One region of the Kitasatospora sp. NPDC057595 genome, then DNA from elsewhere that is predicted to be linked to it. Evidence: riboswitches for the same ligand, from Rfam matches in the RefSeq annotation. Region 1 holds a riboswitch; each other region holds the start of a gene.

Region 1 (6,773 bases):
ACCTCCGCCGCGGTGGAGCACCTGCTGTACGAGCGGCTGTACCTGTACGTCCAGCCGGAGCCGGGGCAGGACCCGCTGGCGTACGGCGCGGCGGTGCGGCTGCTGGTCGACCACCAGCGGGCGGCGAAGCGGCTGAACGCCAAGCGGCAGGAGCGGCTGCACGCCGAGGCCGAGTGGCAGGGCGAGGTGGCGGCCGGGCTGCTGCGCCGGGCGGACCTGGTGACCTGGCCCCGGCTGTACACGCTGCTGCTGCGCGCGGACGGGGTGGACACCGGCGACGAGCCGGCGGTGCGGGCCTGGCTGGAGGGGTTCCGGGAGCTGGCGCCGCAGGAGCGGTCGGCGGCCTTCGCGGCGCTGGAGGCGGACGGGCTGCTGGACCCGGTGGACGACGGGGGCTGGGACGGCGGGGCCCGGGCGCTGGCGGTCGGGATGGCCACCGACGGCGCGCGACGGCTGCTGGAGCAGGGGCTGATGCAGCGCAGCTACCGGAACCTGGCGGAGCTGACGGCGCTGGGCCGGCCGATGCCGGAGGAGCTGGCCGGGGACTTCGGGGCGTTCGAGGAGGCCGCGGTCGAGGTGGCGCTGGAGCTGGCCGGCGGGTGGACGGTGCCGGGGCTGCCGCGGCTGCTCGTGGAGGAGTTCCCGGAGCTGGCGCCGGAGCCGGGGCAGGCGGAGATCGACGCCTACCTGGCCGGGCTGGAGCCGGCGGAGGACCCCGAAGGATACGAGGAGTACGAGGGATACGAGGAGCACGGGGACCACGAGGGGCCGGAGGGGTACGAGGGGCCCGAGGCGGAGTAGCGGCGGCAGGGCACGGCCGTGGATTCGAGCCACCGAGCGGTCAATTCCGGTACTCCTCAAGGGATTCGGGGCCGGTCAGGAGTGATGGATCGGGTGCGGTGGAATCATCCGCCATGTGAAGCGTGACATATCACACGCGCTCCACTGCTCCTCCTGCCACCGTTTTCGAAGGAGAGAAACCCTGATGAAGCGTTTCGTCGCGGTCCTGGCGGCCGGTACCGCGCTGTCCTCGCTCGGTTTCGCGGGTGCCGCCCAGGCCACCGCGCAGACCACCGGCACGACGGCGGGCACCACGACCACCGCGACCACCACCTGTGCCGACGGCCCCGTCGGTGCACTCCGGAGCCAGGTCTGCGTCACGATCGACGGCACCGGCGTGACGGCCGGCGGCTACACTTCGCCGACCCGTTCCGACTGGACCGCGCAGTCCGCCTCGTACACCCTGACCCTCGGCGTCGTCGGCGGCGCCTCGCTCGGCACCGACACCGGGAGCGGCATCCTCCCGCCCGGCGGGCGCGGCTTCGGCTACCTGGCGGCCACCGCGCCGTGCGGCTCCACCGTCACGGCCACCCTCACGACCACCACCTGGGGCTACGGGGCGACCGCGACCGTCACCGCGCCCGTCACCTGCTGATCCGATCCCCGACAGCGCCCCGCCCCGCCGGATCACGTCCGGCGGGGCGGGGTGCTCAGGGTGTCCGGGGCGGCGTCAGGGGGTGACGCCGCGCTGCTCGAACCAGCTCTCCGGGTCGACGGGGGCGCCGCCACCGGGGCGGACCTCGACGTGCAGGTGCGGGCCGGTGACGTTGCCGGTCGCGCCGACCTTGCCGATCTGCTGGCCGGGGACGACCTTGCCCGAGCCCTTGATGATCGAGGAGAGGTGGCAGTACCAGATCTCGGTGCCGTCGGGCAGGGTCTCGACGATCCGGTAGCCGTAGGCGCCCGCCCAGCCGGCTGAGGTGATGGTGCCCTGGCCGACCGCGTAGACCGGGGTGCCGGTGTCGGCGGCGAAGTCCAGGCCGGTGTGCAGGTGGGCCCAGTAGCGGGCGCTCTGGCCGTAGTGGGCCGAGAGGTTGTAGTCCCGCACCGGCAGCTTGATGGCGGCGAGCTTGGCCTTCTCGGCCTCCTCGGCGGCCCGCCTGGCCTCCTCCTGCTGGGCGACCTGGGCGGCGCGCTTGGCCTCGGCCTCCTGGGCGGCCTGGACGCGGGCGCTCTCCTCGGCCGCGGTGCGCTGGCTGTCGGCCTGCTGCTGGATGCGGGCGGCGAGCGCGAGGCCGGGGTCGGCGGAGAGCGCGACCGGCAGTTCGTCGGGCGTCTCGACGGCGGGAGCGGCGGCCGGGGTGGCGGAGGCGAAGCCGGTGGCGCCCAGGGTGGCGGCGACGGCGGTGACGCCGAGCAGCGGAGCGGTGCCGCGGCCCTGCCGGGGCATCCGGTGCCGGCTGGTCTCGGCGGCCGGCGGAGCGGTCTCGTCGGCGGGGCCGCCGAACGGGCCCTGCCCGGTGAACGGGCCGGGGTGGTCGAGCAGCTGGGTACCGGCCGAGGAACCGGACGGATGTGCCGGGGTGTGCGTCGACGCCACGGAGGCGCGCTCCTTTCCTTCCTTCGCGCCTACCGGGTTAGCTGACGGGTTCGGAGCAGGAAGGTCTCCTACGGCTGGGCCTGGGCCCGGCCGATTCACCCCAAGGAACGTGGTTCCCCGGCTCCCTGGCCTGCCCGAAGGCCGGCCGGTGGGATTAGGCGACGGCGCACGGTGCCGTCTGGGTACGGCGTTGCGACCGCGCTGCGTTATCAAACGTTAATCCGAGAGGCCCCCGATTCCAAGCCATCCGTTGGTGACGACCGATACGGACCGGACACCACGCGGTCCGGTGGGCGATTTGGGACGTTTGATGACAACTGACACTACCGAACGTGTCAGGACGTCAACGAACGGCCCCTCACTTGAGTACGCCTACTCATGTGCGGCCGGGCTCCGCGCGGCCATCCTGACGCCATGAGCGCACCGATGCAGTCCCGCACCACGCCTGCGTACTACATCCAGGCCGTGCTGTCCTTCGCCCTCTCCGGCACCACCCTCGGCGTCGGGATCGCCTTCCTCCCGGTGGAGCCGTGGACCCGGGCGTTCCTCGCCCTCGGCCTGCTCTACACGATCACCTCGACGTTCACCCTCTCCAAGGTGGTCCGGGACCGGCAGGAGACCTCCGAGCTGGTGACCCGGGTCGACCAGGCGCGGCTGGACAAGCTGCTGACCGAGCACGACCCGTTCAAGGTGGAAGGCGTCTGACCGGTCTCCACCGGCGGGGCCGGTCACACGGAGAACGACCGATAGCTTGACGGCTAAGGCTATTAGCCTTAGCTTTATGGCCATCGGCGCCTCGCCGACGATCCCGCCCCAGGAGGCTCCCCATGAACGGCACCCTCGCCCCCGTCACCCACCACCTCGACCTGCCCGGCGGCCGGATCGCCTTCGACGACACCGAGCACGGCGAGGGCGTCCCGGTCGTCCTGCTCCCCGGGATGCTCGACAGCCGGGCCGCCTACCGCCACCTGCGCCCGCTGCTGGCCGCCGCCGGCCGCCGGGTGATCACCATGGACCTGCGCGGCTTCGGCGAGTCCTCGATCCTCTGGGACGACTACTCCCCCGCCTCGATAGCCGGTGACGTCCTCGCCCTGCTGGACCACCTGGGCGTCGACCGGGCCGTGCTGGCGGGCAACTCCTACACCGGAGCCAGCGTCGTCAAGGCGGCCGGGGACGCCCCCGGGCGGGTCGCCGGCGTCGTCCTGATCGACGCCTTCGTCGAGAACGTGCCGCCGGGCGCGCTGCAGCGCCTGGTGGTCGGCGCGATGGGCGCACTGCTGGTGCGCTCGCCCGCGTTCTGGGGCCTCTACCACCGCAAGGCCGCCTACCCGGGCCCCAAGCCGGCCGACCACGAGGAGTACGTGGCCGGGCTGGTCGCCGCGATGCGCACCCCGGGCCGCCGGACCGCCACCCGCGGCTACGTGCGCGGCGACTCGGCGCCGACCGGCTGGACCGCCGCCGTGCGCTGCCCGGCGCTGGTGGTGATGGGCTCGAAGGACCCCGACTTCTCGAAGCCGGAGCTGGTCGCCGACCGGCAGGCCGCCGCGCTGAACGCGCGGAAGGTGATGATCGAGGGCGCGGGCCACTACCCGATGGCCGACCACCCGCGGGCGACCGCCGACGCCCTGCTGCCCTTCCTCGCCGACCTGGCCTGAGCGCCACCGGCCGTCCCGCCCCCCGCTAGGAGAACCGCTGTGCCCCGAGTCGGACTGACCCCCGAGCAGGTCGTCGGCCACGCCATCGCCCTCATCGACGAGCAGGGCCCCGAGGCCCTCACCCTGGCCGCCGTGGCCGCCCGGGCCGGGGTCGCCACCCCCTCGCTGTACAAGCACGTCAGCGGCGGCCTGGCCGAACTGCGCCGGCTGGTGGCCGTCCGGGTGACCGCGGAGCTGGCCGACCGGCTCGCCGAGGCCGCGCTCGGCCGCAGCGGGGACGCCGCGGTCGCCGCCGTCCTGCGGTCGTACCACGCGTACGCCACCGAGCACCCGCACCGCTACGCCGCCCTGCCGCAGGCGCCGCAGCCGGACGCCGACCTGGTCGCGGCGGCGGGCCGGCTGGTCGGGGTGATCGTCGCGGTGCTGCGCGCGTACGGGCTGGAGGGCTCCGAGGCGATCCACGCCGCCCGCACCTTCCGCTCGCTGGCCCACGGCTTCGCCGCGCTGTCGACCGGCGGTGCCTTCCAGCTCGCCGAGGACCTCGGGGAGACCCAGGAGCGCATGATCACCGTGCTGACCGCCGGTCTGCGCGGCTGGCCCCGCCCCTGAGCGGCGCCGGCCGGGGGCCGGGGAACGCCGAAGGGCCCGGAGCGGAATCGCTCCGGGCCCTTCGGGATGGTGTGGGGCTAACAGGACTTGAACCTGTGGCCTCTTCCTTATCAGGGAAGCGCTCTAACCGTCTGAGCTATAGCCCCGTACCGTCCGACCCGCCTGTCCGGCGGCACGTCGTACGGAGAAGGGTACCGGACCCGGAGGGGGTGCCCGTACACCGGCCGCCCCGCTGCCCGAACACGGCTGTCCGCTTCCCGTACACCTGCCGATCGGACGCCACGGAGAGCGCCGTTCACCCCACGCCTCACCCACTTAAGAAATAAGGTATTAAGAATTAACTGCCCCATAAGGAACCGGAGAGGCCGGCCGTCCCGTGGACCCGCGCAGCAGCCCCACCGCGCGCAGTGCCATGCGCTGCGTCCGATTACTGCTCGGCTGCACCAGCGCCGCCGAACTGCTCGGCACCGTGCTCGCCGAGGGCCCCGGCTGGATCACCGGCGAGGGCTCGGCGCTCTACCTGCTGGACCCCGGCGGGATGCTCCGGCTCACCGCCTCCCACGGCCTGCCCGACTGGGCCCACGAGCGCTACAGCGTGGTCGACCCGGCCGGTGAGCTGCCCGCCGCGATGGCGCTGAAGCTGCGCCGCCCCTATCTGCTGAGCCCCGAGCGCACCAGCGTCGACTACCCCAACCGCAACGCCGGCATGGGCACCGGGATGGTCGCCATCGTCGCCCTGCCGATGGTCGTCGACGAGCAGCCGATCGGCGTGCTCGTCCTCGCGCTCGCCCACCGGGGGATCGTCCCGCGACGCGACCTGGACGTGCTGGAGACCCTCGCGGACGCCTGCGCGCACCGGCTGGCCCACCTGCTGGAGCACGCCGGGGCGCCCCGGGCGCCGCGCACCGGCGGCGGCGCGGCGAACGGGGTGCGCCCCGGCCCCGGCCCGGGCGGCGACCCGGCCGCCGGGACGGCCCACCCGCTGCTCTCGCTCGCCGTGCGCGCCGCCGGGCACGGCGCCTTCGAGCGCGACCTGGTCACCGGCGAGACCCACTGGGACGCCCAGGCGCTGCGGCTGGTCGGCCGGCCCGCGCCGGTGGACGGCGGCCCCGCCCCCGCACCCAACCTCGACCTCGTCGTCCACCCCGAGGACCTGCCGGACGTCCAGGCCGCGCTCGCCGAGGCGCTCTCCACCGGCGGCCCGTACCGGATCCGCTACCGGGTGCCGCGCCGGGGCGGCGGGGTGATCCGGATCGAGGAGACCGGCGAGGTCATGCTGGACGTGCACCGCCGGCCGGTCCGGATCTCCGGGCTGATCGCCGACCTCGACCACGGCCGCGCCCCCGACGAACGCCGTGCCGGGCGCCGGGTCCGGTCGGACGGGAACACCGGGAACGCCGGGAACGCCGGGAACGCCGACGGGGCCGCCGGGGGGACGTCCGCCGCCGGGGCCCGCTCGGCGCTGCTGCTGGCGCTCACCCGGGCGCTGTCCCGGGCGATCACCGTCCGGGACGTCACCACGGCCGTGACCGACGTCGCCCGCCCCGCCTTCGGCGCGGCCAGCATCGTGCTGGACCTGGTCGACGAGGGCCGGCTGCTGCCCGTCGCGCACACCGTCTACGGCGGCCCCCGGCGCACCGAGCTGACCCGGCTGGCCGACCTGTCGGAGGGCGTGATGCAGCGCGCGCTGGCCCGCTCGACCCCGCTGTTCAGCGAGCCGGCCCGGCGCGGACGGGGCCGCGGGCGGGCCCCGGAGCGCGGACGGCCGCGGGAGGCGGGCACCGGGGGCGGCGGCCCGCTCGCCCCGGCCGCGTGGGCGGTGCTGCCGCTGGTCGCCTCCGGCCGGCAGGTCGGCTCCTGCCTGATCACCTTCGCCACCGAGCGGATCTTCAGCCGCGAGGACCGCACCCTCTACTCCGCCTTCGCGGGCATCCTCGCGCAGTCCCTGGAACGGGCCCGCCTCTACGACACCCACCACCACCGGGCCACCGAGCTGCAGCGCGCGATGCTGCCGCGCAGCCTGCCCCGGCTGCCCGGGATCGCCACCGCCGCCCGCTACCTGCCGAGCACCGAGGGCATGCAGATCGGCGGCGACTGGTACGACCTGCTGCGGCTGCCGGACGGCCGGA
Region 2 (6,773 bases), on a different contig from region 1:
CGACGTCCCCGCCGACGCCCCGACAGCTCCGCCCGCCACTTCCCAAGGGATACCGTCCATGACCCAGAACCTGGCCGACACCTCCCGGCCCGCCGCCGACGCCACCGCTCACGAGGCCGGTGCCGCCGCGGACCGAGGCTGGTGGCGGGACGCGGTCATCTACCAGGTGTACCCGCGCAGCTTCGCCGACTCCAACGGCGACGGCATGGGCGACCTGCCCGGCATCCGCAGCCGCCTGCCCTACCTGCGCGACCTCGGCGTGGACGCCGTCTGGCTCTCGCCGTTCTACGCCTCCCCGCAGGCCGACGCCGGCTACGACGTCGCCGACTACCGCGCCGTGGACCCGATGTTCGGCACCCTGCTGGACGCCGACGCGCTGATCCGCGACGCGCACCGGCTCGGCCTGCGGATCATCGTGGACCTCGTCCCCAACCACTCCTCCGACCAGCACGAGTGGTTCAAGCGCGCCCTGCGCGAGGGCCCCGGCTCCCCGCTGCGCGACCGCTACCACTTCCGCCCCGGCAAGGGCGAGAACGGCGAACTGCCGCCCAACGACTGGGAGTCCATCTTCGGCGGCCCGGCCTGGACCCGCACCCGGAACCCGGACGGCACCCCCGGCGACTGGTACCTGCACCTGTTCGCCCCCGAGCAGCCCGACTTCAACTGGGACAGCCCCGCCGTCGCCGACGAGTTCCGCTCCATCCTGCGCTTCTGGCTGGACATGGGCGTCGACGGCTTCCGCATCGACGTCGCCCACGGCCTGGTCAAGGCCCCCGGCCTGCCCGACCTCGGCGGCGCCGACCAGCTCAAGCTGCTCGGCAACGACGTCATGCCCTTCTTCGACCAGGACGGCGTGCACGCCGTCTACCGCAGCTGGCGCACGATCCTCGACGAGTACCCGGGCGAGCGGATCGGCGTCGCCGAGGCCTGGACCCCCACCGTCCAGCGCACCGCCAACTACGTGCGCCCCGACGAACTGCACCAGGCCTTCAACTTCCAGTACCTGGGCACCTCCTGGGACGCCGCCGAGCTGCGCGCGGTGATCGACCTCTCGCTCGACTCGATGCGCCCGGTCGACGCCCCCACCACCTGGGTGCTCTCCAACCACGACGTCACCCGGCACGCCACCCGGTTCGCCAACCCGCCCGGCCTCGGCACCCAGATCCGCACCCCCGGCGACCGCCCGCTCGGCCTGCGCCGCGCCCGCGCCGCCACCCTGCTGATGCTCGCCCTGCCCGGCTCCGCCTACGTCTACCAAGGTGAGGAACTCGGCCTGCCGGACGTCACCGACCTGCCCGACGAGGTCCGCCAGGACCCGTCGTTCTTCCGCCAGGCCGGCCAGGACGGCTACCGCGACGGCTGCCGCGTCCCGATCCCGTGGTCCGGCACCGAGGCCCCGTACGGCTTCGGCCCGACCGCCGGCGGACCGTCCTGGCTGCCGCAGCCCGCCGAGTGGGCCGGGCTCAGCGTCGAGGCGCAGACCGGCGACCCGACGTCCACCCTGGAGCTGTACCGCTCGGCGCTGGCCCTGCGCCGGGCCCGCCCCGAACTCGGCGCCGGCACCGACGTCGAGTGGCTGGACAGCCCCGAGGGCACCCTGGTGCTGCGCCGCGGCTCCTTCGTCTGCACCGTCAACACCACCGGAGCCCCGGTGCGCATACCGGCCCCCGGCCGGCTGCTGCTCACCTCCGCCGACGCCGACCCGGTGGTGGCGGACGGCGAGGCGGTGCTCGCCGCGGACAGCACCGACTGGTGGGCGGTCTGACGTGGTTGCAATAGGCTCTGGAACCGTGACTACGGCGCGACTCTCAGACATCGCGGCGCAGGCGGGGGTCAGCGAAGCCACCGTCTCCCGCGTGCTCAACGGCAAGGCCAACGTCTCGGCCACCACCCGGCAGACCGTGCTGGCGGCCCTGGACGTGCTCGGCTACGAGCGGCCGACCCGGCTGCGCCGGCGCAGCGCCGGGCTGATCGGGCTGATCACCCCGGAGCTGAGCAACCCGATCTTCCCGGCGCTGGCCCAGGTGATCGAGCAGGCGCTCAGCCGGCACGGCTTCACGCCGGTGCTCTGCACCCAGACGCCGGGCGGCTCGACCGAGGACGAACTGGTCGAGATGCTGGTCGACCGGGGCGTGGCGGGCATCGTCTTCGTCTCCGGTCTGCACGCCGACTCCACCGCCGACCACGACCGGTACGCCCGGCTGGCCGGACGCGGGGTGCCGTTCGTGCTGATCAACGGCTACAGCGAGCGGATCGACGCGCCGTTCATCTCGCCCGACGACCGGGCCGCGATGTGGATGGCCGTCCAGCACCTGGCCGAACTCGGCCACGAGCGGATCGGCCTGGCGGTCGGCCAGCAGCGGTACGTGCCGGTGCTGCGCAAGATCGAGGGCTTCACCGCGGCCATGCGCGAGGTGCTGGGGTTCACCGCGCAGGAGGCGCAGGGGCTCGTCCACCACACGCTGTTCAGCGTGGAGGGCGGGCACGCGGCGGCCGGGGCGCTGCTCGACAAGGGCTGCACGGCGATCGTCTGCGGCAGCGACATGATGGCGCTCGGCGCGATCCGCGCGGTCCGGCAGCGGGGTCTGTCGGTGCCGCAGGACGTCTCGGTGGTCGGCTTCGACGACTCGCCACTGATCGCCTTCACCGAGCCGCCGCTGACCACCGTGCGCCAGCCGGTGGAGGCGATGGCCACCGCGGCGGTGGACGCGCTGCTGGAGGAGGTCGGCGGGAACGCCGCGCAGCGCGGGGAGTTCATGTTCCAGCCGGAGCTGGTGATGCGCGGGTCGACCGGCGCCCGCGCGCGCTGAGCGGACCCGGGAGAGGGCCCGGGAGCAGGCTGCTCCCGGGCCCCTTCGGTGTGCCCGGGTCCTTCGGGGGTCCCGGGCTCCTCGGCCTTCCCGGGCTCAGCCCTCCTGGGTGTTCGGACGCTCCTGGGAGACCCGGTGGCCGTCGGCGGCGTCGCCGGTGCGGGTCCCGGTGCGCCGGCCCCGCTCCAGGTAGTCGCGGAGGATCAGTTCGACGGCGTCCTGCGGGCTCCTGGTGCCGGACAGCGTCATCACGTCGATCGCGAGATTGGCGTCGAGCGAGACGGTGACCTGTGCCATGGTGACTCCTCCTCGGGTGCAGGGCAGCAGCATGCCCGCCGCGGCCCCGTTTGGCCACGGCCGTCCGGCGCCCGGACCCGCCCCGGCGCGTCCGCGCAGGCCGAAGCCCCCGGGGAGGAGCGGCAGGACTCTCCCCGGGGGCTTCGGCGCGGCAGGTGCGGCAGGTGTGACGGTGTGGCGGGGTCAGACCCGGCCGGCGAAGTCCGGGGCCCAGTTGGCGACGGTCTGGACGCGCACGCCCGAGCTCGGGTTGGCGGCCTCGACGTACTTGCCGTCGCCGATGTAGAGCGCGACGTGGTAGACGCCGGAGTCCTTGCCGTTGTTGGACCAGAACAGCAGGTCGCCGGCCTTGAGGGCGTCCAGCGAGACGTGGGTGGACGCGGCGGCCTGGTCGGCGGCGATACGCGGGACGGAGATGCCCGCGGCGCGCAGCGCGGCCTGGGTGAGGCCGGAGCAGTCCCAGCCGCCGTTGCCGGTGCCGCCGTAGACGTAGGCCTGGCCGACCTTCGACTGGGCGAAGGCGACGGCGGCGGCCATGCTGCCGGTGGCGGTCGGGGCGGGGGCCGGGGTCCCGGCCTGCGCGGCGGGCTTGGTCGCCGGCGGGGTGGCCGGGGTCTGGGCCTGGCCCTGGGCGCCGCCCTGGTCGCGGTTGAACCAGTCGAAGCCCTGGCCGGTGGCGCGCTCGCCGAGGGTCAGGTGCTGGCCCGGGTAGATGGCGTGCGGGCCGTCGGTCAGGGTGGCGCGGTTGAGCTCGTACAGCCGCTGCCAGCCGCCCTGGACCTGGTGCCGGTCGGCGATGGTGGACAGCCAGTCGCCGGCGACCACGGTGTAGTCCTCGGCGGCCTGCTGACCGGCCTGCTGACGCCACTGCCGGCTCTGCGGGGCCGCGGCGGGCTTCTCGGCGGGCTTCTCGGTGGGCTTGGCGGCCGGGGCCGGGGTCTGGGCGGCCGGCGTGGTGGCGGCGGCGGAGGAGGTGTCCACCGCGGCCGGGGCGCCGCCCTTGGTCAGACCGGCCTGGACCGAGCAGACCGGCCAGGCGCCGGGGCCCTGCACGGCCAGGACCTTCTCGGCGATCGCGATCTGCTGGTCCTTGGTGGCCAGGTCGGCACGCGCGGCGTAGCCGGTGCCGCCGAACGAGGCCCAGGTGGAGCTGGTGAACTGGAGGCCGCCGTAGAAGCCGTTGCCGGTGTTGATGCTCCAGTTGCCGCCGCTCTCGCACTGGGCGACCTTGTCCCAGGTGGCGACGGAGGCGGCCGAGGCGGTGCCGGCGGTCAGGCAGGGGATGGTGAGGCCGATGCCCGCGACGCCGAGGGTGGCGATCGCGCGACGGGTACGGCCGGACAGTCGGGTGCCGTTGGTGGGCAGCATGAAGACGCGGTCCTCTCCCACGCCTGCGAGGTGAGCTGTCGGATTCGGGCTGGAGTTGCCCGGCCGCGCTGTGGACGCGGCTTCACCCCTAGCCCCGGGCCGGTCCGTGGACCGGTCCTGGGCGAACTACCTGTGGTTCCCCCGCTCCTGCCGTGGTGCATTGCGCTGCCAGTGCGCCCGACGGCAGGACTCGGCGTCGCGGACGAACTGGGTCCGTGTGGCCACGAACGGGGAGCACGTTAAGCAGAGGCGCGTTCAAACCGCAAACATGTGTGACTCTCGTCACGGTTTACGAAATCCCGGCCGAATGGCCGCCCTTCATGATCAGAAATGACCGATTTCCCGCAACGCCGGTGGCGGCCAATGCAACTGCCTATGCTTCAGAGCGTCGGCGGCACGCCGGCACGCCGCAGCCGTCCGGGGAGAGGGCTACGCACCGATGGGCATCGACGAGGAGCCGGACGCCTCCCGTCCGGCCGTTCGGCCGGCTGGAGCGCATCGCCGGGCAAAGCACCGCAGAGCGGACATCCCACCCGAACCGACCCGAACTCACCTGACCCGCCGGGCATTACTGCGCTGGCTCGCCGTCGGCACCGCCTTCGCGGCGATCAGCGGGGAGGAGGTCCTGCGCCGCTCGCTGACCGGCGAGACCCGGCTCGTCACCCCGGCCGCCGTCATCGGGACGACCCCGACCGAGGCCGCTGGACCGATGGGCCCCGACGGCGGCCACGGCGGCGCCCCGACGGACGGCAGCGGCCCGCCGGTCGGCGGAGCCCCCGAACAGCCCGCCCCCGCGCCCACCGTGGACCAGGGCGGACGCCGCTGGTCGGACCGGGCCGGCTGGGGCGGCAACCCGCCCGGCCCGCGCGGCGCCGTACGGATCACCGACCGGGTGCTGCTCGACACCGACGCCGAGGTCGGCTCCCTGCTGGTCGAGCCCGGCGGCGCGCTCACCTTCGCCGCCGACCGCACCCTCACCCTCGCCGCCGCCGGCAACGTCGAGGTCCGCGGCGCCCTCGCCCTCGCCCCCGACGGCACCCACGTCCACACCCTGCGCTTCCCCGGCGTCGACGAGAAGCGCTTCCAGGGCGACGGCATGAAGGTGGTCGACACCGACGTCGGCCTCTGGGTCACCGGCGCGGGCTACCTGCGGCTGGACGGCGCCGCCAAGACCGCCTGGGTCCGCGCCGAGGGCGAGCTCAGGGCCGGCGACACCGCCCTCGCCCTGGCCGCCCCGCCCGCCGGCTGGCTGCCCGGCGACGAACTCGCCGTCACCCCGACCGGCCCGCCCGACCAGGAGGGCTTCGCCGACCGCTACGACCTCGTCACCATCCGGTCCGTCAGCGGAACCACCGTCACCCTGGAGACCCCGCTCAAGCACCCCCACCCGAAGGTCGCCGCCGGAGGGGGCGTCACCGTCGGCGCCGAGGTGCTCAACCTGACCCGCAGCGTCCGGGTCGAGGGCACCGCGAAGGGCCGCAGCCACGTCCACCTCACCAGCTCCCGCCGCGCCGACGTCCGGCACACCGCGCTGCGCTGGGTCGGCCCGCGCGCCGACACCAAGGAGACCTGGAAGGGCGCCGACGGCACCGCCCCGGTCACCGCGCCGGTGCTCGGCCGCTACGGCCTGCACTTCCACCGGCTCGGCGACGCCGCCCGCGGCACCGTCGTCGAGGGCGTGGTGGTCCGCGACGCCGGCAGCCACGCGTACGTCCCGCACGCCAGCCACGGCATCACCTTCCGCGGCTGCATCAGCCACGAGACCTGGGAGGACGCCTACTGGTGGGACGGGCCGCTGGACACCCGCACCCCCCAGCAGCCCTCCGACGACATCGTCTACGAGTCCTGCGTGGCCTCCCGCACCCTGCTCGAACCCAACCCCCGCGCCTACCGGCTGACCGGCTTCAACCTCGGCGCCGGCACCGGCGGCAAGGCGCTGGACTGCGTGGCGGTCGGCGTGCGGGGGGCCAACGGCGCCTCCGGTTTCGAGTGGCCGGAGAACAGCGAGGGCGTCTGGACCTTCCAGCGCTGCCTGGCCCACAACAACCTGCAGGACGGCATCTTCGTCTGGCTCAACGCCAAGCAGCACCACGTCGTCACCGAGTTCGCCGCCTACCACAACGGCGGCTGGGGCATCGAGCACGGCGCCTACCTCAACGACTTCGACTACACCGCGAGCGTGCTCTACGGCAACGCGGCCGGGGGAGTGGCCCTGCACGCGCTCGGCCGGGACAAGGGCACCGTCTTCGACGGCCTGCTGATCGACGCCGCCGGGCACAGCGACTTCGCGGTCTCCAC
Region 3 (6,773 bases), on a different contig from region 1:
GCGGCTACCGGGACGCGGTGCGCGCCGCCGAGGGTCTGAAGCCGGAGGAGTAGCGGTCACGCCCCCGGACGGTCCCACCCCGGACGGTCCCACCCCGGACGGTCCCACCCCGGACGGCGACGCCTCAGAAAGTGTTGGGTAATTGATCAACTGCGTGCCGTGATGCGTTGGCGGTGATCTTCGCGGACGTGGCGTCCGCGAAGATCACCGCCATGTGTGTCTGTGCGTGCAAGCCGTCCTACGACTCGTCGTTGACGGATTCCCAGTGGGCGGTGATCGAGCCGCTGCTTCCGGTACGGGATCCTCGTCGGGCGGGTCGGCGGCTGAAGTTCCCGCGGCGGCTGGTCGTGGACACGGTGCTGTACGTGCTGGTCAGTGGATGCGCGTGGCGGTTGGTGCCGCACGATCTGGCGCCGTGGGACGTGGCGTACCGGTGGTTCCGTGCCTGGACGGCGGACGGGACCTGGAACGGGGTCCACGATGCGTTGCGTGAGCGGGTCCGGGTGGCGGACGGGCGGGATCCGCAGCCTTCGGCGGCGGTGCTGGACTCGCAGTCGGCCCGCAGCCACCAGGGCGGGCAGGCGATCGGCTACGACGCGGGCAAGCGCGTGCGGGGCCGCAAGCGCCACCTGCTGGTGGACACCTGCGGGCTCGTGCTGCGGGCGGTCGTGCACTCGGCGTCGGTGCAGGACCGGGCCGGCGCGAAGCTGGTCCTCACCGGGGTTCGGGAGGAGTTTCCGCAGGTCGGGCTGGTCTGGGTCGACGGCGGCTACGTCAACGTGGTCGACGCGGGGCTGGTGGGGTGGGCTGCCGGGCGCGAGGGCCTGGAGATCGTCGCGGTGCCGCGCAACGCGGATGTGAAAGGCTTCCAGGTGCTGCCCCGCAGGTGGGTGGTCGAGCGGACATTCTCCTGGCTGGGACGGTGCAGACGGTTGGCACGGGACTACGAGCGCAAGACCGCGCACGCCGAAGCGATGATCAAGGTCGCCATGATCCGGCTCATGGCCGCCCGCCTCGCCGGCGAGGAGATCGAACCACGCGGCCCCATCGAGACCGAAGCAGCCCGCCGCCTCGCCGACGACCTCAAGAACGAGTGATCACCCGATTACCCAACACTTTCTCAGACGGCGGCGACGTCCTCCACCGGGCGGCGCTGCGCCGGGACGACGACCTCGCCGATCGCCTCGCCGACCAGGGCGACGAGTTCGGCGAGCCGCTCCAGGTCGAGGTGGTCGGGCAGGTCGGAGAGGGAGACGATCCGCTCGCCGTCCGGCCCGGCCACGCAGAACAGGTCGATCGGGCCCAGGTGCTTCTCGGCGGTGTCGACCAGCGCGGCGACGTCACTGGGGCGGCGGACGTCGCCGCAGACGCCGACGACCGGGCAGCGCGGCCGGTCGAGTTCGGTGGCGAGGTCCTCGGCGACCCCGACCCGCTGGTCGGCGATCAGCACGCCGGCGGCGCCCGCCGCGGTGAGGCGGCGGGCGAGGTCCGCCCCCGACCCGCCGTCGAGGACGGTGATCACGACGACCGAACCGGTGACCCGCATGGCCTTGCTCCTCCCTGTGGGCGGCTCCGCACCGTCGCCCACGGACATCTTGCGGAGGATCGTAGGCAGGTCCTGACCCTCCGCAACAGGAATTACCCCTCAGGTGACCAGGCTCACGCCTGCCACGCGGAAGGGCTTCGCCCGGTGCCCCGAGCGCCCGTGTGCACGCCGTGCGGTCGCCGGGACACGCCCGGGATACCGTCGAGCCATGCCAGCTCAGCCCGCCTCCGCCCGTCCGCCCCTGTTCACCTGGGAGTTCGCCGCCGATCCGTACCCCGCGTACGCGTGGCTGCGCGAGCACGAGCCGGTGCACCGGACCACCCTGCCGAGCGGGGTCGAGGCATGGCTGGTCACGCGGTACGCGGACGCCCGGCAGGCGCTCGCGGACAGCCGGCTCTCCAAGAACCCGGTGCACCACAGCGAGCAGGCCCACCGCACCGGCCGGGTCGGCATCCCGGGCGAGCGCCAGGCCGATCTGATGACGCACCTGCTGAACATCGACCCGCCGGACCACACCCGGCTGCGCCGGCTGGTGTCCAAGGCGTTCACGCCGCGCCGGGTGGCGGCCTTCGAACCGCGGGTGCAGCAGCTGACCGACCGGCTGATCGACGGCTTCGCGGCGCGCGGCTCGGCCGACCTCATCCACGAGTTCGCCTTCCCGCTCCCCATCTACGCGATCTGCGACCTGCTCGGGGTGCCGGCCGAGGACCAGGACGACTTCCGGGACTGGGCCGGGATGATGCTGCGACACACCAAGCCGGGCCACGGCGGCGGCGGCCGCGGCGGGGTGGGGCGCGCGGTGAAGCGGATGCGGGCGTACCTGGCGGAGCTGATCCACCGCAAGCGGGCCGACCTCGGCGACGACCTGATCTCGGGGCTGATCCGGGCCAGCGACCACGGCGAGCACCTGACCGAGAACGAGGCCGCGGCGATGGCCTTCATCCTGCTGTTCGCCGGCTTCGAGACGACGGTCAACCTGATCGGCAACGGCGTGTACGCGCTGCTGCGCAACCCGGGCCAGCGGGCCCTGCTCCAGGAGTCCGTGGGGCGTGGCGAGAGCGCGCTGCTGGAGACCGGGATCGAGGAGCTCCTGCGCTACGACGGGCCGGTGGAGCTGGCCACCTGGCGGTTCGCGACCAGTCCGCTGACCATCGGCGGGGTGGAGATCCCGGTCGGCGACCCGGTGCTGGTGGTGCTCGCGGCGGCGGACCGGGACCCGGCGCGGTTCGCCCACGAGAACACCCTGGACCTGGCCCGCGCGGACAACCCGCACCTGGGCTTCGGGCACGGCATCCACTACTGCATCGGCGCGCCGCTGGCGCGGCTGGAGGGGCGGGCCGCGCTGGCCACCCTGCTGACCCGGCTGCCGGACCTGCGGCTGGCCGCCGACCCCGACGACCTGCGCTGGCGCGGCGGTCTGATCATGCGTGGACTCCGTGAGCTTCCGGTGGAATTCACGCCGGAGAATGCGCAGCTCGGAGCGGTTCCGGAGGTCGGCTCGGGAAGCTGACGAGCCGGCACAACACGCTGACGGGGGCTCTCCGTTGCCCACTTTCAGGGAGTCTGAACCACCCTCAATCCGGACATACCGCCTCGGTTGGTAGGCAATCAATCACATGACGTGATGTCCATGTGATATCTGCGATATGAGCTTGTGATTGCTCTGAAGATCTGTCTACTCTCCGTGGAGTTCGCAGCTGCGAGCCCCGTGCGCGGAACGCCGAGTCCTGCCCGCCGCACCACGGGAAACCGACCAGAACCCTGGGCAGGGGCGGGGGACCCAGGTTTTGCGCCGTCTCCCACGGCTAGGGGTGAAGCCGCCTCCGCGCGGCCGGGCCACCTCCCGGTCCGAACCCGACAGCTCACCTCGCAGGCGTGCGGAGAGGGACCTCTTCATGCTGTTCGTTGGAACCGGTCGTCACCGTCGCCGTACCCAGGCCGAGAAGGCCATCGCCGTCGCCGGTGTCGCCGGCGTCGGGCTGGCGATGCCGATCCTGAGCGCCACCGGTGCCTCCGCCGCCCCGGCCTCCACCTGGGACGCGGTCGCCCAGTGCGAGAGCGGCGGCAACTGGAGCATCAACACCGGCAACGGCTTCTACGGCGGCCTCCAGTTCACCCCCAGCACCTGGAAGGCGTACGGCGGCACCGCCTACGCGCCGCAGGCCAACCAGGCCTCGAAGGGGCAGCAGATCTCGGTCGCCGAGAAGGTCCTCGCCTCGCAGGGCCCGGGCGCCTGGCCGGTCTGCTCCCAGAAGGCGGGCCTGACCAAGGGCGGCGCCCCGGCGGCGGTCGACACCTCGACGGACGCCAAGCCGGCCGCCCCGAAGCCGCAGGCCCAGCAGCAGACCCCGAAGCCCGCCGCCCCGAAGCCGGCCGCCACCCCGCAGGCCCAGCCGCAGCAGCAGGCCGCCAAGCCGCAGGCCCGGCAGTACGCGCCGCAGAGCGCCCAGCAGACCCAGCAGGCCCCGCAGCAGACCCAGCAGCAGGCCCCGCAGGCGCCGGCCTTCTCCGGCAAGGCCGGCTGGGACGCCGACGCCAAGGTGTACTGGTACCAGAACAACGGCGCCTGGTACTGGACCAGCCACCAGAGCGTCTACCAGCAGTACGCCGGCCAGCCGGCCGCCCAGCCCGTCCAGAGCGCCCCCGCCGCCCAGCAGCAGCCGGCCGGCCAGGGCTACACCGTCCGCTCCGGCGACACGCTCGCCGGGATCGCCACCGCCCAGGGCGTCTCCGGCGGCTGGCAGGCGCTGTACGACGGCAACCGCGGCACCGTCGGCGGCGACCCGAACCTGATCGTCCCGGGCCAGGTCCTGACCCTCGGCTGACGGCCGGTCCGATCCCACGGACGGGCGGAGGGGGCCGATCGGTCCCCTTCGTCCGCATCCGGCCCCCGCAGGTCGGGCAACCAGGTGAACTACCGGTGGGTAGCACGGCCACACGCTGAGACGGAACCGAGGTCGACGTGGCCCGGACAGCCCGTGCGGTTAGGCTCTGGTCGTAACGACTCCGCAATCGTCCGGCCGACTGCACCCCACCGTCAGCCGAACCTGCTTCCGCTAGGAGATGCCTCGTGCCGTCCATCGATGTCGTCGTCGCTCGTGAGATTCTCGACTCGCGCGGCAACCCCACGGTCGAGGTCGAGGTCGGCCTCGACGACGGCAGCACCGGCCGTGCCGCCGTCCCGTCGGGTGCTTCCACCGGCGCCTTCGAGGCGCTGGAGCTCCGCGACGGTGACAAGAACCGCTACTTCGGCAAGGGCGTGGAGAAGGCCGTCCTGGCCGTCATCGAGCAGATCGGCCCCGAGCTGGTCGGCTACGACGCCACCGAGCAGCGCCTGATCGACCAGGCCATGCTCGACCTGGACGCCACCCCGGACAAGTCCTCGCTCGGCGCCAACGCCATCCTGGGCGTCTCGCTGGCCGTCGCGCACGCCGCCTCCGAGGCCAGCGATCTGCCGCTGTTCCGCTACCTGGGCGGCCCGAACGCGCACGTCCTGCCGGTCCCGATGATGAACATCCTCAACGGCGGCTCGCACGCGGACTCCAACGTCGACATCCAGGAGTTCATGATCGCCCCGATCGGCGCGGAGTCCTTCTCCGAGGCCGTCCGCTGGGGCGTCGAGGTCTACCACACCCTCAAGGGCGTGCTGAAGGAGCGCGGTCTGTCGACCGGCCTGGGCGACGAGGGCGGCTTCGCCCCCAACCTGGACTCCAACCGCGAGGCCCTGGACCTCATCGTCGAGGCCATCCAGAAGGCCGGCTACGTGCCGGGCAAGGACGTCGCGCTGGCCCTGGACGTCGCCTCCTCCGAGTTCTACGAGGACGGCGCCTACCAGTTCGAGGGCAAGGCGCTCTCCTCCGCCGAGCTCATCGAGTACTACGCCGGCCTGGTCGCCGCCTACCCGCTGGTCTCCATCGAGGACCCGCTGGACGAGTCGGACTGGGACGGCTGGAAGGCCATGACCGAGAAGCTGGGCGACAAGGTCCAGCTGGTCGGCGACGACCTGTTCGTCACCAACCCGGCCCGCCTGGCCCGCGGCATCGAGACCGGCACCGCCAACGCGCTGCTGGTGAAGGTCAACCAGATCGGCTCGCTGACCGAGACCCTGGACGCCGTCGAGCTGGCCCAGCGCAACGGCTACCGCTGCATGATGTCGCACCGCTCCGGCGAGACCGAGGACGTCACCATCGCCGACCTGGCCGTCGCCACCAACTGCGGCCAGATCAAGACCGGCGCCCCGGCCCGCTCCGAGCGCGTCGCCAAGTACAACCAGCTGCTGCGCATCGAGGAGATCCTCGACGACGCCGCCGAGTACGCCGGCCGCGGCGCGTTCCCGCGGTTCAAGCACGAGGGCTGAGCCCGACCGACGGCGCCCGGCCGGTATCGCCGGGACGCCAGGTAGCGCACGCCTGACCGGTGCCCCGCCGTTCACCCCGTAGGGTGGACGGCGGGGCACCGTCGCGACCAGGAGGGGACACCGCAGATGGCAGGCTGGAGGATCCCGGGCTTGGCGGCCCGGCCTCGGTTCACGAGCCGGGCGACCGTCCTCGTCCTGGTGCTCTGCTCCCTGGTGGCGATCCTCGCCTACCCGACGCGGCAGTTCATCTCGCAGCGTTCGGAGATCTCGGCGCAGCGCGCCCGGGCCGAGCACGCCCGGCAGCAGGTCGAGCAGCTGCGCCGGGAGAAGGCCCGCTGGCAGGACCCGGAGTACGTCAAGGCGCAGGCCCGCACCCGGCTGCACTACGCGATGCCGGGGGAGACCCCGTACATCGCGGTGGACCCGGCGGCCCGGGACGCGGCCGGGTCCGCGCTGGGCGCTCCGGCGCCCGCGGCGGGCCCGGCGGCCGGTCCGGCCGAGGCGGCCCGGCCCTGGTACGCCAGCGTCTGGGACTCCGTGGACGCCGCCGCCGCACCCCTGGCCGCTCCCGCGCCGGTGGCCCCCGCCACCCCGGGGCAGCCCGCCCCTCCCTCACCACCCGCCCCCGCCCCCGCTGGAGACAGCTCCTCCCATGACCACTGAGAACCACCCCACCGTCTCCGACGAGGACGTCGCGGCGATCGCCGCGCAGCTCGGCCGGGTCCCGCGCGGTCTGCGCGGCGTGGCCCACCGCTGCCCGTGCGGCAACCCGGACGTCGTGGAGACGGCCCCCCGGCTGCCGGACGGCACGCCGTTCCCGACGCTGTACTACCTGACCTGCCCCAAGGCCGCCTCGCTGATCGGCACCCT

What was found. Region 1 has a riboswitch for cyclic di-AMP ahead of ACFU9E_RS33455 (M23 family metallopeptidase). Riboswitches for the same ligand answer to the same signal wherever they lie in the genome.
Region 2: another riboswitch for cyclic di-AMP. It lies ahead of ACFU9E_RS27935 (transglycosylase family protein); the one in region 1 lies ahead of ACFU9E_RS33455 (M23 family metallopeptidase).
Region 3: another riboswitch for cyclic di-AMP. It lies ahead of ACFU9E_RS02040 (transglycosylase family protein); the one in region 1 lies ahead of ACFU9E_RS33455 (M23 family metallopeptidase).

Annotation. Positions count from the first base shown of each region.
Region 1 is NZ_JBHVGL010000035.1:23,119-29,891, forward strand. It holds gene ACFU9E_RS33445 (hypothetical protein) at 1-801, shown strand, start outside; gene ACFU9E_RS33450 (hypothetical protein) at 986-1,435, shown strand; gene ACFU9E_RS33455 (M23 family metallopeptidase) at 1,511-2,380, opposite strand; cyclic di-AMP (ydaO/yuaA leader) riboswitch at 2,393-2,551, opposite strand; gene ACFU9E_RS33460 (YiaA/YiaB family inner membrane protein) at 2,795-3,085, shown strand; gene ACFU9E_RS33465 (alpha/beta fold hydrolase) at 3,208-4,035, shown strand; gene ACFU9E_RS33470 (TetR/AcrR family transcriptional regulator) at 4,075-4,644, shown strand; tRNA gene ACFU9E_RS33475 (tRNA-Ile) at 4,717-4,790, opposite strand; gene ACFU9E_RS33480 (SpoIIE family protein phosphatase) at 5,021-6,773, shown strand, end outside.
Region 2 is NZ_JBHVGL010000021.1:156,539-163,311, forward strand. It holds gene ACFU9E_RS27920 (alpha-amylase family glycosyl hydrolase) at 59-1,765, shown strand; gene ACFU9E_RS27925 (LacI family DNA-binding transcriptional regulator) at 1,791-2,810, shown strand; gene ACFU9E_RS27930 (hypothetical protein) at 2,907-3,107, opposite strand; gene ACFU9E_RS27935 (transglycosylase family protein) at 3,291-4,496, opposite strand; cyclic di-AMP (ydaO/yuaA leader) riboswitch at 4,483-4,609, opposite strand; gene ACFU9E_RS27940 (hypothetical protein) at 4,915-6,773, shown strand, end outside.
Region 3 is NZ_JBHVGL010000001.1:464,880-471,652, forward strand. It holds gene ACFU9E_RS02020 (MazG family protein) at 1-53, shown strand, start outside; gene ACFU9E_RS02025 (IS5 family transposase) at 213-1,097, shown strand; gene ACFU9E_RS02030 (SDR family NAD(P)-dependent oxidoreductase) at 1,121-1,546, opposite strand; gene ACFU9E_RS02035 (cytochrome P450) at 1,755-3,056, shown strand; cyclic di-AMP (ydaO/yuaA leader) riboswitch at 3,288-3,436, shown strand; gene ACFU9E_RS02040 (transglycosylase family protein) at 3,442-4,371, shown strand; gene eno (phosphopyruvate hydratase) at 4,617-5,903, shown strand; gene ACFU9E_RS02050 (septum formation initiator family protein) at 6,054-6,566, shown strand; partial or broken gene ACFU9E_RS02055 (DUF501 domain-containing protein) at 6,538-6,773, shown strand, end outside.